2 regions of the Microbacterium sp. NPDC057944 genome follow, and region 2 is predicted to be linked to the other one. Evidence: predicted binding sites of a transcription regulator. Region 2 holds the regulator's gene; the other holds the start of a gene.
The links. Region 2 encodes LexA, which represses DNA repair genes until DNA is damaged. Its sites were predicted from a motif close to TCGAACANNTGTTCGA; they were not measured.

Region 1: a site for LexA is predicted at 6,917-6,932, ahead of recA (recombinase RecA). Genes of this name have one in related genera too.

The regions. Positions count from the first base shown of each region.
Region 1 covers NZ_JBHVPJ010000002.1:752,103-760,498, forward strand. Annotated here, with positions in the region: gene ACFVRO_RS13055 (HAD family hydrolase) at 1-273, opposite strand, end outside; gene dapF (diaminopimelate epimerase) at 273-1,145, opposite strand; gene ACFVRO_RS13065 (GNAT family acetyltransferase) at 1,168-1,602, opposite strand; gene ACFVRO_RS13070 (dihydrofolate reductase family protein) at 1,626-2,156, opposite strand; gene miaA (tRNA (adenosine(37)-N6)-dimethylallyltransferase MiaA) at 2,153-3,064, opposite strand; gene miaB (tRNA (N6-isopentenyl adenosine(37)-C2)-methylthiotransferase MiaB) at 3,061-4,608, opposite strand; gene ACFVRO_RS13085 (regulatory protein RecX) at 4,746-5,615, opposite strand; gene recA (recombinase RecA) at 5,675-6,721, opposite strand; gene ACFVRO_RS13095 (DUF3046 domain-containing protein) at 6,989-7,213, opposite strand; gene ACFVRO_RS13100 (helix-turn-helix domain-containing protein) at 7,232-7,540, opposite strand; gene ACFVRO_RS13105 (CinA family protein) at 7,682-8,164, opposite strand; gene pgsA (CDP-diacylglycerol--glycerol-3-phosphate 3-phosphatidyltransferase) at 8,161-8,396, opposite strand, start outside.
Region 2 covers NZ_JBHVPJ010000003.1:33,356-41,751, forward strand. Annotated here, with positions in the region: gene hisH (imidazole glycerol phosphate synthase subunit HisH) at 1-585, opposite strand, end outside; gene hisB (imidazoleglycerol-phosphate dehydratase HisB) at 582-1,193, opposite strand; gene ACFVRO_RS17230 (histidinol-phosphate transaminase) at 1,190-2,284, opposite strand; gene ACFVRO_RS17235 (LysM peptidoglycan-binding domain-containing protein) at 2,378-2,740, opposite strand; gene lexA (transcriptional repressor LexA) at 3,032-3,718, shown strand; gene metE (5-methyltetrahydropteroyltriglutamate--homocysteine S-methyltransferase) at 3,792-6,104, opposite strand; gene ACFVRO_RS17250 (methylenetetrahydrofolate reductase) at 6,134-7,075, opposite strand; gene ACFVRO_RS17255 (prolyl oligopeptidase family serine peptidase) at 7,270-8,396, shown strand, end outside.

The sequences.
Region 1 (8,396 bases), on a different contig from region 2:
CGCGGTGAGGTCGCTCTCGAAGACCTCCAGATACCACTGCTGGTAGGGCTCCTCCCAGTCGTCCGGCAACGGGCGCCCGAGGTGCGCTTCGACGTCGGCGCGGAAGTGAGTAGCAGAGCGCCCGACGAAGCGATGCACGATCTCCTCGGTGGTCAGCGTCCACCCGAGGTCCGTCAGAACTCGCCGATCGATCTCCACGGACAACCGCTCGCTGTCGACGAGCACGCCGTCGCAGTCGAAGATGACCAGCTCGATCGGCTCCGCGCCCGACATCAGACCAGATCGACCTCGCCGTGGAACACGAGCGTCGCGGGACCGGACAGCGCGACGTGCTCGCCGTCCTCCGCGGGGAACATCCGCACTCCGAGCGTCCCGCCCGGCACATCGACACGCCAGTTGTTCGGAGCCTTCTCCCCCGCCCAGTACCGCACGGCGAGAGCCGTGGCAGCCACCCCTGTCCCGCAGCTCAGCGTCTCGCCCACACCGCGCTCCGAGACCCGCATCTTCACGTGACCGATGCCGTCGCGGACGAGCGGCTCACCCGGGACGACGAACTCCACGTTCGCTCCGGCCGGCAGCGCGGGGTCGAGCTCGGGAGTGCGGTGCAGCTCGAGCGAGGCCAGCTCGGCGTCCGATGCCAGCGCGACGACGACGTGAGGATTGCCGACGTCGATGCCGAGGCCGGGGCGGGTCACGGAGAGCCCGCCTGCGGTGACCAGGGGATCGTCTCCGGAGAGCTTCCAGAGCCCGAGGTCGACCTGATATCCGCTCTCGCTGCGCGTCACATCCCGTACTCCGGCGCGCGTGCCGATCGGCAGCGTGGATCCCGGTTCGATCGCGGCGAGTCCCGAACGCACCAGATAGTGCACGAACACGCGGATGCCGTTGCCGCACATCTCCGCGATCGAACCATCGGCGTTGCGGTAGTCCATGAACCATTCGGCGGCGGGCTCCTCCGCCAGCGCCGCAGCACCGTCAGGGATCGCGGAGGACCGTACGACCCGAAGGATGCCGTCTCCGCCGATGCCGAAGTGGCGATCGCACAGAGCAGCGACCTGTTCGCTCGTGAGGTCGAGTTCCCCATCGGGGTCGGCGATGATGACGAAGTCGTTGCCGGTGCCGTGCCCTTTGGTGAATGCGACCATGTCCCCAGTCTAGGGAGGTCGGCTATGCGTCGGCGATGAGCCGCTTGCCCGTGTTCGCGACGGCGAAGCGTTCGTACCCGAGGCTGTCGTAGAACCCCAGGACGCCCTCGTTGCCCTCGCGCACCATGAGCTGCACCTTCGGGCAGCCCATGTCGAGAAGTCGTGCCTCTGCGTCGTGGACGAGGGCGCGAGCGACTCCACGACCGCGATGAGAGACCGCGGTGGCGAGGTAGTACAGCCACCCTCGATGACCGTCGTAACCGGCCATCACGCTGCCGACAGGGACACCGGGCATCGACGGATCCTCGACGACGAGGAAGAGCTCCGGCTGCACCGAGAGCTTTCGCTCTATGTCGAGCCTGGGGTCGTTCCACGGTCGCGTGAGACCCGCTTCCGCCCAGAGGGCGATGACGCCGTCGGTGTCGTCGCGTCGGAAGGGTCTCACATGCCAGGTCATGGCCTCCACACTATTGCGCGCGCTCACTCGCCCTTCAGCACCCGGTACCGCCCGCAGAGGAAGTTGCGGTTGCGGGCGACGTCGATCAGCTCGAGGTCGAGTGCGCGCGGGAGAAGCGGGGCACCGGAGCCCAGAGTCACCGGCGCATACTGCACCCAGACCTCGTCGAGGAGACCGGCATCCGCGAACTGACCCGCCAGGCCGCCGCCGCCGACGATCCACAGGTCCTTCCCGTCGGCAGCCTCGATCATCTGGGCGTGCACGTCCCGCACGTCGGACGATGTGAGGCGCACGTCACCCGTCTCGGGAAGCGCGAGCTCGCGATGACTGAACACCCACGTCGGCTGCGCGTAGCCCCACCGGCCTTCTTCGGCGCGCATCACCCACTCGTAGGTCGACGCCCCCATAGCGAGAGCCCCGATCGTCTCGACGAAGCCCGGATAGGCCATCGGCCCGTCCATGTCGATGTCCTGCTTCAGGAGCCATTCCAGCGAATGGTCGGCGGTCGCGATGAAGCCGTCGAGGCTGGACGCCGTGTAGTAGTGGGTGGTCATGCCTCCAGCATGCCGCGGACATCAGACATCGGCTCGCGCCACTCGATCCCCGGGTACCGCTTGAACCACGACACCTGCCTCCGGGCGTAGCGTCGAGTCAGGGCCTGGGTCTCGGCGATGGCTTCCGCCGGCGTGAGCCGACCGTCGAGCTGTCCGAGTGCCTGTGCGTAGCCGATGGCCCTGCTCGCCGTGACCCCGCCCTCGAGGCCTCGAGCGCGCAGATCGGCGACCTCGTCGACGAGACCGGCCTCCCACATGCGGTCGACGCGCGCGTCGAGACGCTCGACGAGCGCGGGCCTGTCGACATGGAGCCCGACGAGCCTGGTCTCGGGATGCCAGAGGACCGGGGCCTCCGGCAGCGCAGCGCCGTGTGTGGTGCCGCCCTGCTCCAGCACTTCGAGGGCACGGACGATACGGCGGCCGTTGTGCGGATCGACACGGGCTGCCGTCTCGGGGTCGGCTTCGCGCAGCCGCGCCATCAGCGCCGCGCCGCCGAGTGACTCCAGCTCGCTCTCCAATCGGGCTCTGAGCGCGGGATCGCGAGGCGGGAATCGGAAGTCGAAGACGACGCTCGACACGTAGAGGCCCGATCCTCCGACGAGGATCGCATCACCGCCGCGCGAGTGGATCTCTCCGATCGCTGCGCGGGCGAGCGGCTGGTACCACGCGACCGCCGCCTCCTCGGTGACGTCCCTCACATCGAGCAGATGGTGCGCGATCCCGCGGCGCTCCTCCGGGGACAGCTTCGCGGTGCCGATGTCCATGCCGCGGTAGAACTGCATCGCGTCGGCGTTCACGATCTCCGCGGGGTTGCCGCGTGCGCGGAGCTCCTCGGCGAGATCGAGAGCGAGGTCGCTCTTCCCGGTGCCGGTCGCGCCGACGACCGTCCAGAGACGCGGTCTCGTCACACGCCCACGCGCAGCGTCGGCAGCCCCAGCGAGACCGCGCGCGGCCCACCGTCAGCTTCCGGAGCAGGCACCGCGCACGACTCGGCCTGCGAGCGGTCCCAGGCGTCTCCGCCGCGGGTGCGCCGGATGCGCAGCGGCCGTCCAGAAGGATCGTCGGCGAGCAGGTGGAACGGAGCAGCGTGCGTGATGGACACGGTGACGACGTCGCCCGGACGCGGGAGCTCGGAGCCGGGGGTGACTTCGAAATGCACGAGACGGTTGTCCTCGCCGCGACCGGTGAGCCGATGCGTCTCGGCGTCCTTCTTGCCTTCGCCGACGGAGACCAGCACCTCGACCTCTCGGCCGACCTGCTTCTGGTTCTCCTCGAGGGAGATGCGCTCCTGCAGGGCGATCAGCCGTTCGTAGCGCTCCTGGACGACGGCCTTGGGAACCTGGTCCGGCATGGTCGCCGCAGGCGTGCCCTCGCGGATCGAGTACTGGAATGTGAACGCCCCCGAGAACCGGGACTGCTCGACGACCCGCATGGTGTCTTCGAAGTCCTCGTCGGTCTCGCCGGGGAAGCCCACGATGATGTCGGTGGTGATCGCCGCGTGCGGAATGCGCTCCCGTACGCGTTCGATGATGCCGAGGAACCGCTCGCTGCGGTACGAGCGACGCATCGCCTTGAGGATGCTGTCGCTGCCCGACTGGAGCGGCATGTGCAGCTGCGGCATGACGCTCGGAGTCTCCGCCATGGCGTCGATCACGTCATCGGTGAATGCGGCGGGGTGCGGACTGGTGAAGCGGATGCGCTCGAGCCCCTCGATCTCACCTGCGGCGCGGAGCAGCTTGCCGAACGCCTGCCGGTCGCCGAACTCGACCCCGTAGGAGTTGACGTTCTGACCGAGCAGCGTGACCTCGATAGCGCCGTCCTCGACGAGCAGTCGGATCTCGTTCAGGATGTCGCCGGGCCGGCGGTCCTTCTCCTTGCCCCGCAGGTGCGGGACGATGCAGAAGGTGCAGGTGTTGTTGCAGCCGACCGAGATCGACACCCAGCCGCTGTGTGCCGAGTCGCGCTTCGTCGGGAGCGTCGAGGGGAACACCTCGAGCGACTCGAGGATCTCGAGCTCAGCCTCGCCGTTGTGACGGGCCCGCTCCAGAAGCCCCGGGAGAGAGCCCATGTTGTGCGTGCCGAAGACCACGTCGACCCACGGCGCCTTGTCGAGCACGGCCTGCTTGTCCATCTGGGCGAGGCATCCGCCGACGGCGATCTGCATGCCGTCCTTGCGGCGCTTGACAGAAGCGAGCTGGCCGAGGGTTCCGTAGAGCTTGCCTGCCGCGTTGTCGCGGACCGCGCACGTGTTGATGATCACGACGTCGGCCTCTGCGCCGTCGGCCGCCCGGACGTAGCCGGCGCTCTCCAGCGAGCCCGAGAGCCGCTCGGAGTCGTGCACATTCATCTGGCACCCGAAGGTGCGCACTTCGTACGAGCGCTGCCGCCCGTCGCTGTCGACTGCTGCCGACGAGGCATCGATGATCGTCGGTTCACTGCGCGGGATAGTCATGATGGGTCAATTCTACGTTCGAGTGGCGTCTTCTCGCGCTCAGGAATGCCTCGTTCCCCTGACCGCGTCGAACGTCACCGAAGCGTCGACCAGGAACCCGTTGGGATCATGCTCGAAGAGCACGCCGTCGAACGCGACTACTCGAAGCGCACGCCCGAAGAAGGCCGCCGACCGCCGAACTGCTCGGCGGTGACCGTCCGAACCACGTTCGAGACCACCCCTCCCGGATAGCCACGACGAGCGAGTTGGCCGGTGAGTCGGCGCTTCGCGGTCTCCGGATCGAGCCGCGCCAGCGACCGCATCTTGGTGCGAGCGAATTCGAGCGCCCGCTCGATGTCGTCGTCGGGGAGCTCGTCGAGCGCCGCATCGATCACATCGCGAGGGAGGCCACGCTGGGCGAGAGCCCGTGAGACGGCGACCCTCCCCTGCTTCTTCCGCTCCACTCCGGAGGTGACGAGCTGGGCGGCGAGCACCGCATCGTCGAGGTAGCCGCGACGGCAGAAGTCGTCGATCACGTCGTCGATCTGTGCCGCGTCGAGCCGCTGCCCCTGCACCTCGAACCCCTTCAGCACCATCTGCGCTTCCGAGATGGAAAGCGATCTCGCGCGCAGCTTGCGCACGAGAAGCTCCTCCGCCGACTCTCGGATCTCGGCCGGATCGAGGCCGTCGCCGGCTTCCTCCACCGCATCCGGAGACTGCAGGGCACGCAGTCTCGGAGCGGACCTCTCCAGACCGCCTCGTGCCGGATGACGGTCGCTGGGACGGCCTGCGTCGGCGACGCGACTCGTCGCCGTACGCTCGCTCGACGCATCCCAGGTCGACCGCCATGCATCGTCACCGGTGCGGTGAGAGAAGACGTCCTCGACGTTCTCCCCCACCGCACCGGGCTCAGGAGCATCCACGGCAGCGGCCTCATGTTCGACCGTCGCGCCGAATCTGTCGCTGCTCGCTGCCGCAGGGCCGCCGAACAGCGGGATCACCGGCGCAATCCGCTCAGATTCGTCCATGGGTCACTCCGATCTTTGAGCAGGGCGGCACACGACCTCGGGCCGATACCGCAGCACGATCACGCCGGGCGACGCTCGGCGAGCTCGTCGGTCGGGGCCGCCTCGGCCTGCACACCGATGCCGAGCTTCTGCTTGATCTGGGTCTCGATGGCCAGCGCGATGTCAGGGTTCTTGAGGAGGAACGACCGCGCGTTCTCCTTGCCCTGGCCGAGCTGGTCACCGTCGTAGGTGTACCAGGAACCGGACTTCTTCACGATGCCGTGCTCCACGCCGAAGTCGATCAGGCTGCCCTCGCGGGAGATGCCGATGCCGTAGAGGATGTCGAACTCCGCCTGCTTGAACGGCGGAGCCATCTTGTTCTTGACGACCTTGACGCGCGTACGGTTTCCCACGGCATCCGTGCCGTCCTTCAGCGTCTCGATACGACGGATGTCTAGGCGGACCGACGCATAGAACTTGAGCGCCTTTCCACCGGCGGTGGTCTCCGGAGATCCGAAGAAGACTCCGATCTTCTCGCGCAGCTGGTTGATGAAGATCATCGTCGTGTTGGTCTGGTTCAGGCCACCCGTGAGCTTTCGCAGCGCCTGAGACATGAGTCGGGCCTGGAGACCCACGTGCGAGTCGCCCATCTCGCCCTCGATCTCCGCGCGAGGCACGAGCGCCGCCACGGAGTCGATGACGATGAGGTCGATGGCACCGGAACGGACGAGCATGTCGGCGATCTCGAGCGCCTGCTCACCCGTATCGGGCTGCGAGACGAGAAGAGCGTCGATGTCGACACCGAGCTTCGCCGCGTAGTCGGGGTCGAGCGCGTGCTCGGCGTCGATGAACGCTGCGATGCCTCCCGCCCGCTGCGCATTGGCGATCGCGTGGAGGGTCAGGGTCGTCTTACCCGAGGACTCAGGGCCATAGATCTCGACGATGCGGCCACGCGGCAGACCACCGACGCCGAGCGCGACGTCGAGAGCAATGGAACCGGTCGGGATGACGGCGACGGGGGCGCGCTCGTCGCTCCCCAGCCGCATGACCGAGCCCTTTCCGAACTGGCGGTCGATCTGAGCGAGTGCTGTCTCGAGGGACTTCTCGCGGTCTGCGGGTGATGGCATGATGTGTTCCTTCTGCTCGCGTGTTGCCGTCTGTAGGCTGTCGCGGCTCCCCCAGGCTGGGCGAACTCTCCGACAAGACGTATGGCTCCGTGGCCATGTCTTCACCGTACGGGGGGCCTCCGACATCGAGTCGGAACGCCCACGAACTGTGCAGAACACGGTTCCTGAACCACTTGTGCAGAAGACTACGCGGCCTCGAACAGATATTCGAGCACCTTGTGCGCTCGGCGTGTCGGAATGCGGAGCACTCGAACACTCATGATCTGTTCAGCGCCTCCGCGGTTCCAGACGCCCGGCACCGTGCCGACGCGCCAACGGGACGTCGGTCTCATCGCACAGCGCGAGCCAGATGTCGCGAGGAGGAACACCGGCATCCAGCGCTTCGAGCGCCGTACGGCCCGCGAGCTGAGACAGGACGAGGTCGTTCACCAGAGAGAGGGCTCTGCCCTGGAACTCCGCATCGACCGCACGGAGGAACTCGCTACGGCGCATGGAGATGCGGGGGACCGATCAGCGCAGCGAGAGCTGCGGCTCGATCGACGCGACCAGATCGTCGGGAACGACGTCCGGGAACACCTGGAGACCCTCGAGCACGGAGATGCGATCTCCGACTTCGCGCATGATGATCGAGATGGGGACGTCGAGCGCATCGGCGACCGAAGCGAGGATCTCGCTCGAGGCCTCCTTCTGCCCTCGCTCGACCTCACTGAGATAGCCCAGCGCCACAGACGCCTTGCTTGCGACCTGCCGGAGGGTGCGCCCCTTCTGCAGACGGAAGTCCCTCAGCACATCGCCGATTTCCTGCCTGACAAGAATCATCGGAACCTCCTCCCCGTTCGGTCCGCCGGAGTCTCCTCCGACGAGATCGCCAGTCTAATACCACTGGCATGCACAGAATCTACTCTTTCACCCTGTGGTTTGAATGTGAGCACACTCATGTCAACTTTGCCCTGGGGATTTCTATTCCCCGACGAGCTCTCGCAGGATCGCAAGCGCAGCGTCGACAGTCTGGGCTCTGATCGCAGCGCGATCGCCCGTGAACACGAACGCGCGGCTCACCTCCACGACGGGGGTCGCCACGCCGATGTGCACCGTTCCCACCGGCTGCCCGTCCGGCGAGTCCGGACCGGCGATGCCCGTCGTCGACACTCCGACATCGGCCGAGCGTCCTCCGATGGCCACTGCGCTCCTGACGCCCCGCGCCATCTGCGCCGCGACCTCCGGATGCACAGCACCGTGCGTGTCGAGCAGGTCTGCGTCGACGCCCAGGAGGGTGTGCTTGACCGGCGTCGCGTAGGCGACGACCCCGCCGAGCAGTACGGCGGACGCGCCGGGGACGCCGACCAGCGCCGAGCAGAGGGCGCCACCGGTGAGAGACTCCGCGACGCCGAGGGTCCACCCTCGCGCGTCGAGCGCGGCCAGGGCGTCGGAGGCTGCGCTCACGACGCTCGCCGGGCTCCACGGACCTGGGCGACGATGTAGTCGATGCCGCTGGCGACAGTGAGCACGAGGACGATGACCATGAGAACAGCGGTCACGAGCGTCCACGGCTCTCGTCCGATCAGCACGTGCAACGGGAGCAGCGCCCACGACAGGGCGACGCCCTGCACAGCCGTCTTGATCTTCCCCATCCAGGCCGCGGCGACCACGTGCTCGTTCACGATCATCAGGCGGT
Region 2 (8,396 bases):
CTTCTCCGGGTGGAACTGGGTGGCCGAGAGCGGGCCGTTCTCGACGGCTGCGAGGAAGGGATCGCCGTAGGTCGTCCAGGTGAGCACGGGCTGCGGGAACGGAGGGATGACGTCGAGCTCCCAGGACTGCGCCGCGTACGAGTGCACGAAGTAGAACCGCTCCTGCTCGATGCCGCGGAACAGCACGCTGTCGGCGCCGGGCTCGACCGTGTTCCAGCCCATGTGTGGCAGGACCGGCGCGTTGAGCTCCGTCACCGCGCCCGGCCATTCGCCGAGGCCCTCGGTGTCGTGCCCGCGCTCGACGCCATGGGAGAACAGCACCTGCATGCCGACGCAGATGCCCAGCACCGGGCGTCCACCGGCGAGCCGACGATCGATGATCTCGTCACCACCGTGGGCGAACAGCGCGTCGCGGACCGCCTGGAAGGCGCCGACGCCAGGAACCACCAGGCCGTCGGCCTCCAGCGCCTGCGTCTTGTCGCGGGTGAGCACAGCATCCGCTCCCGCGGCGACGAGCGCTTTGACGGCGGAGTGGACGTTGCCGGACTCGTAGTCGAAGACCGCGACCGTGGGGGCGCTGCTCACAGCGCGCCCTTGGTGGACGGGACGCCGTCGACCAGCGGATCGAGAGCCTTCGCCTGGCGGAAGGCACGCGCGAAGGCCTTGTACTCCGCCTCGGCGATGTGGTGAGGATCGCGGCCGCCCAGCACGCGGACGTGCACGGTGAGTCCGGCGTTGAACGTGATCGCCTCGAACGAGTGCCGCACGAGGGCGCCCGTGAAGTGACCGCCGATGAGGTGGTACTCGAATCCTGTGGGCTCACCCTCGTGCACGAGGTACGGGCGACCGGAGATGTCGACGACCGCCTGCGCGAGCGCCTCGTCGAGAGGGACCAGCGCGTCGCCGTAGCGGGAGATGCCGGATTTGTCGCCCAGCGCCTCGCGGATCGCCTGCCCGAGCACGATCGAGACGTCCTCGACGGTGTGGTGCGCATCGATGTTCGTGTCGCCGGACGCCCGCACCGTGAGGTCGGTGAGGGAGTGCTTCGCGAACGCGGTCAGCATGTGGTCGAAGAACGGCACCGAGGTGTCGATGCGGCCCACACCCGTCCCGTCGAGGTTGAGCTCGAGCTCGACCGTGGACTCCGACGTGCTGCGCACGCGGCGGGCTGTGCGCGGGGCGGGGGTGCTCATGATGCCGATCCTATCGAGGCGAGGGCGTCGAGGAACGCCGTGGTCTCGGCCTCCGTACCCGCGGTGACGCGGAGGTGGCCGGGGATGCCGACGTCGCGGATCAGCACGCCCCTGTCGTACAGCTGCTGCCACGTGGCCTTCGGGTCAACCACCCCGCCGAAGAGGACGAAGTTCGACCAGGACTCGTGCGGCGTGTACCCGAGGGCTTCCAGGGTTGCCGAGATGCGATCGCGCTGCTCGACGATCTCGTCGACCATGCCGAGCATGACGTCGGCGTTGCGCAGCGCGGCGATCGCCGCCGCCTGGGTGAGGGCGCTCAGGTGATAGGGCAGGCGCACGAGGCGCAGCGCGTCGATGAACGCGGGATCGGCGGCCAGGTAGCCCACCCGCGCTCCCGCGAAGGCGAAGGCCTTGCTCATCGTGCGCGACACCGCCAGACGCGGACGCCCTTCGAGGAGAGAGAGGGCGGATGCCGCCTCCCGCGGTGCGAACTCCTGATACGCCTCGTCGACGATCACGATGCCTCTGGCCGCCTCGTAGACGGCCTCGACGACATCGAGCCCGAGGGGCGTGCCCGTCGGGTTGTTCGGGGAGCACAGCAGGATCACGTCGGGGTCGACAGCGCGCACCTGAGCAGCAGCGTCTTCCGCGGTGATCGTGTAGTCGGGCTCGCGGACGCCCGCCACCCAGCGCGCGCCGGTGCCCTGAGCGATCAGCGGGTACATGGAGTACGTGGGGGCGAAGCCGAACGCCGTGCGTCCAGGACCGCCGAACGCCTGGAGAATGTGCTGCAGCACCTCGTTCGAGCCGTTGCCCGCCCAGATCTGGTCGGCAGTGAGCCCGTGCCCGAGATACTCGGCGAAGCCCTCGCGCAGAGTCGTGAACTCTCGATCCGGGTAGCGGTTCATGTCGCGCAGCGCCACGGCGATGTCGTCGAGGATGTCGCTGGCGACGGCATCCGGAATGGGATGCGTGTTCTCGTTGACGTTGAGCGCGATGGGAAGCGGGGCCTGCGGAGCTCCGTAGGGAGTCAATCCGCGGAGGTCGTCGCGAAGCGGGAGATCAGCGAGTGATGCGGTCACCCTTCCCATGCTAGGACGCGCGAAGGCCGATGATGCACCGGGTGACGCCGCATTGCGCATCCACCGCTCTCCCGACGGGCTCGCAGGACGCGCGCTCCGAGATCACTCCGAGTACTGCGCGGGGATGGCGAGCTCGTCGCCGATCTGCAGTGCGCCGCCGGTGAGCATGTTGAGCCGGCTGATCTCGCCGATCACCTCGCGGGGGTCGGCGTCGGGAGCGACCGTGGTGGCGATCGACCAGAGGGTATCCCCCGGCATCACCGTGACGGTCTCGAAGGACGCCGCCGCGACGTGAGCGCCGGACGCCGCAGCGCTTCCGCCGCTGAGCGCGGCGAAGGCGATGCCCGCCGCGAGAGGGACCGAGGCGAGCCCGAGGAGCACGCGGCGACCGCGGACCGTCAGACGCAGGCGTGCGGCCGGACGTGCCGGAAGGACTGCTGCGGTTCCGAAGGTGATGGTGCTCATGTCGTGCTTCCTTTCTGGCCTCCGGCGGATCATCCCCGCCGGAGAAAGTTGGCGTAGCGTTCGCATCCAGGACTCGGCCGGGAGTCAGGAATGCGAAGCTACGTACCGAAGATATCTTCGAGTTCGAACATCTGTCAAGCGTTCTTCGAAACCTGATCCGAGAATCTGCCGACACGCTCGAACAGATCTTCCAGATCGGGCCGTTTCTCGGATACGGTTTCGATACGGATACCCCACCACGGACCTCCGACATTCGAACTGCGACGCCGGAATCGCGTACAAAGGAGCACGATGAGCGAGAACTCCGCCCCCGACACCGAGGCGCCGCGCACCCGTCGCCGCAAGAGCCTCAGCCCCAAGCAGATGGCGATCCTCGAGGTCATCCAGAACTCGATCAGCCGGCACGGCTATCCGCCGAGCATGCGCGAGATCGGCGACGCCGTCGGCCTCAAGTCGCTGTCCAGCGTCACGCATCAACTCGGACAGCTGGAGCTCAGCGGCTATCTGCGCCGCGACCCCGGCAAGACCAGGGCCATGGAGGTGCTCATCGACCTCCCCGGCGCGAGCGGCGAGAACCCCGCCGATGTCGCCACCCCGGTCGGAGACGCCGCTCTCGTGCCGCTGGTGGGCCGCATCGCCGCCGGCGTGCCGATCACCGCGGATCAGCAGGTCGAGGAGATCTTCCCGCTCCCCCGGCAGCTCGTCGGCAAGGGTGACCTGTTCATGCTCAAGGTGTCGGGCGAGTCCATGATCGACGCCGCGATCTGCGACGGCGACTGGGTCGTCGTCCGCTCGCAGCACAGCGCGGAGAACGGCGAGATCGTCGCGGCCATGCTCGACGGCGAGGCCACGGTCAAGGTGCTCCGCCGCCGCGACGGGCACACCTGGCTCCTCCCCCGCAACTCCGCCTTCGAGCCGATCCTGGGCGACGAAGCCGTGATCCTCGGCAAGATCGTCGCGGTGCTGCGCGCGGTCTGACGACCGCTGACGACAGCGAACCGCCCTTCCCGAGCTCCGGGAAGGGCGGTTCGCTTCTCTCTTCTGACGGGCGTCAGACCGCGACGACCACGTCCTCGCGCACCCGACGCGTGGCCTCGACGATGTTGCGCAGCGACGCCACGGTCTCGTCGTATCCGCGCGTCTTCAGACCGCAGTCGGGATTGACCCACAGCTGACGCGTCGGGATCTCGTCCACCGCGCGGCGCAGCAGCGACTCGACCTCCTCCGCCGAGGGGACGCGCGGCGAGTGGATGTCGTAGACACCGGGGCCGATGCCGTGATCGAAGCCGACCTCGGCGATGTCCGTCACGACCTCCATGCGACTGCGGGCCGCCTCGATCGAGGTCACGTCGGCGTCGAGGGCGCGGATCGCGTCGATCACGACGCCGAACTCCGAGTAGCAGAGGTGGGTGTGCACCTGGGTGCCCGCCGCCGCGCCACCCGTCGCGAGACGGAACGAGTCCACGGACCACTGCAGGTACGCGGGCTGATCCGCCTTCTTCAGAGGAAGCAGCTCGCGCAGCGCGGGCTCGTCGACCTGGATGATCGCGATGCCAGCGGCCTCGAGGTCGGCGATCTCGTCGCGCAGGGCGAGCGCCACCTGGTTCGCGGTCTCGCCGAGCGGCTGGTCGTCTCTGACGAAGGACCAGGCGAGGATCGTGACGGGGCCCGTCAGCATCCCCTTCATGTGCTTGGTCGTGAGCGACTGGGCGTACGTCGACCAGTCCACCGTGATGGGAGCGGGACGGGAGACGTCGCCCCACAGGAGGGACGGGCGGGTCGCGCGGGAGCCGTACGACTGCACCCAGCCGTTCTCGGTGACGTCGAAGCCGTCGAGGTTCTCGGCGAAGTACTGCACCATGTCGTTGCGCTCCGGCTCACCGTGCACGAGCACGTCGAGGCCCAGGTCCTCCTGCAGCGAGACGACGCTGGCGACCTCGCGACGCAGGAACTCCTCGTAGTCCTCGGCGGGGATCTCGCCCCTGGTGAACCGCGCCCGGGCACGGCGGATGTCGCCGGTCTGCGGGAACGACCCGATCGTCGTGAGCGGCAGCGCCGGAAGGCCGAGGGCCTCCTGCGCGGACTCCCGCTCCTCGTAGGACACGCGCGAGAAGTCCGCCTCGGTGAGCGCACGGGCACGAATGGCACCGTCGCGGACGCCCGGAGCCGAGAGACGGTCCTGCAGGGCAGCGGATGCCGCGTCGAGATCGGCGGCGACCGCCGCACGCCCCTCGGCGAGGCCCCGGGCCAGGGCCACGACCTGCTCGACCTTCTGGTCGGCGAAGGCGAGCCACGAGACCAGACGCGCATCGAGCTTCGTCTCGTCGGACACATCGTGCGGCACGTGCAGCAGAGAGGTCGACGTGGAGGCCGAGACGCCGGCGGCGCCGAGCGCGCGCAGCGCCTCGAGCGTGTCGAAGGCCGAGGCGAGGTCGCCGCGCCAGATGTTGTGACCGTCGACGACGCCGCCCACGAGGGTCTTCCCCTCCAGGCCGGCTGCGGCCGCGGGGACGCCTCCGCGCACGAGGTCGACGGCGATCGCCTCGATCGGGGCTGCGGCCAGCACGGGGAACACCTCACCGAGGTCGGCGTACGGCGCGGCGACCAGGATCGACGGGCGCGCCGCCGCTCCGCCCAGCACCGCGAGGGCGCGGCCGGCGGCATCCGCCAGCGCAGCGATCGACGCAGGGAGCGACTCGCTGACCAGTGCGGGCTCGTCGAGCTGCACCCACTCCGCACCGGCGTCCTTCAGCCGCGCGAGCAGCTCGACGTAGATGGGGAGCAGGTCGTCGAGTCGCGACAGCGGATCGAACCCCTCGGGGGCGTCGTCCGATGCCTTCGCCAGAGCGAGGAGGGTCACCGGGCCGACGATGACCGGGCGGGTCGTGAATCCGGCGGCCGCGCCCTCTGCGAACTCGCGGACGACACGGTCGCTGGACAGCGAGAACGCCGTCTCGGGGCCGATCTCCGGCACCAGGTAGTGGTAGTTCGAGTCGAACCACTTGGTCATCTCGAGCGGGGCGCGCTCCCCCTCGCCGCGGGCGACCGTGAAGTACGCCGGAAGGCCGATGGTGCCGTCCTCCGACCGGAGGTCCTCGAACCGCGCGGGGATCGCGCCGACCGTCACCGCGGCGTCGAGCACCTGGTCGTAGTACGAGAACGACTCGGGGATGGCGGAGTCGGTGCGGCCGAGGCCGAGCGCGGCGAGACGTTCGCGCGTGGCTGCGCGCAGCTCCGCGGAGGTGGCCTCCAGCTCGGCGAGGTCGGTGCGGCCGGCCCAGAACGCCTCGACGGCCTTCTTCAGCTCGCGACGGCGACCGATACGGGGGTAGCCGAGGATGGTGCCCTCGGGGAATGCGGACATGGGTGTTCCTTTCAGCGGGGGTTCTGGGGTCAGCGGAGTCGGGACACCGGCAGGACGCCGGCCTCCTCGAGGACGGTGAGCACGGTGTCGTGCTGGTTGAACGCGTAGAGGTGCACGCCGGGTGCGCCGCCGTCGACGACCTCCCTGGCGAGGCGCGCGGCCCACTCGACGCCGATCTCGTGCCGGCCCTCGCGGGTCGGCTCCACGTCGAGGGCGATGGCGAGCTCGCTGGGCAGCGTCTCGCCGGTGAGCTCGAGCACGCGAGCGAGCCGGACCGGCGAGACGATCGGCATGATGCCGGGGAGGATCGGGATCGTGACGCCGGCGGCGCGCGCCCTCTCGACGAACGTGAGGTAGTCGTCGGCGTGGAAGAACAGCTGCGTGATCGCGGAGGTCGCACCGGCGGCCTGCTTCGCGAGCAGCGCGTCGACGTCCTGCCAGCGGTGGACGGAGCGCGGGTGCCCGTTGGGGAAGGCGGCGACTGCGATGCTCGCCTTGCGGCGCGCGCTCACGCGTGCGGCGCCGGGGATGCCCGGCACCGGCGACTCCTCGTAGGGGGCACGTTCCGCCTGCACGCGGTCGATGAGCTGCACGAGCTGCGCCGCGCTCTCCAGATCGCCGAGGAACGGCTCGTCGTGCCCGACGGGCGGATCCCCGCGGAGGGCGAGGAAGCTGAGGATGCCGGCATCCAGGAACTCCCTGATGAGCGTCGCGGCGCCCGCGTAGGTGTTGCCCACGCAGGTGAGGTGCGCGAGGGGCTCGACATCGGTGTGCTCGCGGATGAAGCGGAGCACCTCCAGGGAGCGTCCCCCGGTCGAGCCGCCGGCGCCGTAGGTCACCGAGATGAAGTCGGGCCCTGCGGCCGCCAGCCGACGGACGGTCTCGTGCAGCGCCTCGTGGCTGGACGCCGAGCGCGGCGGATAGAGCTCGAAGGAGAACGGCACTCGAGGGTTCGGCGTCTCGGAAGACATCTTCTTCTCCTGGGGACAGGGCGGGCACGGGGCCGCGAGCGGCGCAGGACTGCGTCGATCTCGCGGGCGGGTGCCGGGCTCGGCTGTCGCTCCACGCACCGGGGCGAACCGGGCGTTTCCAGAAACCTATGGCACGCCGACGCCCGCCCGCATCCTGTGTGACGTCGTGTGTCGCACGCCAATAGGCTCGAGGCATGTCGATGCCGTTCGGGTCCTGGCCGTCTCCCTTCTCCGCCGCCTCGGTCGCTGCGTCCTCGCCCCGCATCGACGGCGCCCGCTTCGTCGGCGACGCGATCTGGTGGGGCGAGTCGGTGCCCTCCGACGGCGGGCGCGTGACCGTGCGCAGCTCGGAAGGGCGCGAGGTGCTTCCGGCGCCGTGGAGCGCGCGCTCCCGCGTGCACGAGTACGGCGGCGGCGCCTGGACGGCGAGCCCCGCCGGTTCGCTCTTCTTCGTGAACGCCTCCGATCAGCGCGTGTATCGGCGCGACGACGGCGCAGAGCCGCGCCCGCTCACCCCCGCCGGTCCTGCCCACGGAGGGCTGCGGCTGCAGGGCGGGCGACTGTTCGCCGTACGAGAGGACCTCACCGCCACCCCGCATCTGCGCGCGATCGTGGATATCCCGATCGACGGCTCGGCCGCAGACGACGTCGAACGGCTCCGCACGGTCGTCGAGGGCACCGGCTTCTACGCCCATCCCGCGCTCTCCCCCGCCGGCGACCGGATCGCCTGGGTGCAGTGGAGCGGCGATCGGATGCCGTGGGACAGCGCCCGGCTGCACGTCCGCGGTGCGGACGGAGCCGAGCTGGTCCTGCCCACGCGCGCCGCCCTCCAACCGGAGTGGGCAGGTGAGGATGAGCTCGTGTTCACCGACGATCCCTCAGGTCGCTGGGACCTGCACAGGGTCGCGCTCGACGGCTCGACCCCCGAGCCGATCGCGCCGGCCGATGCCGACACGGGGTACGGACTGTGGGTGCTGGGCAACCGCTGGTACGGGCTCCTCGACGACGGCCGGATCGTCGCCGTCCGGACGAACGGACGCGACGAGGTCGTGCTGATCGACCGTGACGGGTCGGCCAGCGCTCTCACCGTGCCCTGCGACGGTCACGTGAGCGTCGACGACGTGTCGGGGTCAAGGGTGCTGCTGAGCGGCAACGGGTCAGCCGTCGCTCCGGGAGTCTGGTGCGTCGACCTCGACACGGGCGCCGTGTCGACCGTCGCCGGAGGCGCTCCTGCGGACGCCGCGTGGATGCCGCCGGCGCGTGCGCTGGTGGTCGACGGGATGCACGGACCGGTGCACGCCTTCGCCTACGCTCCCGCCAA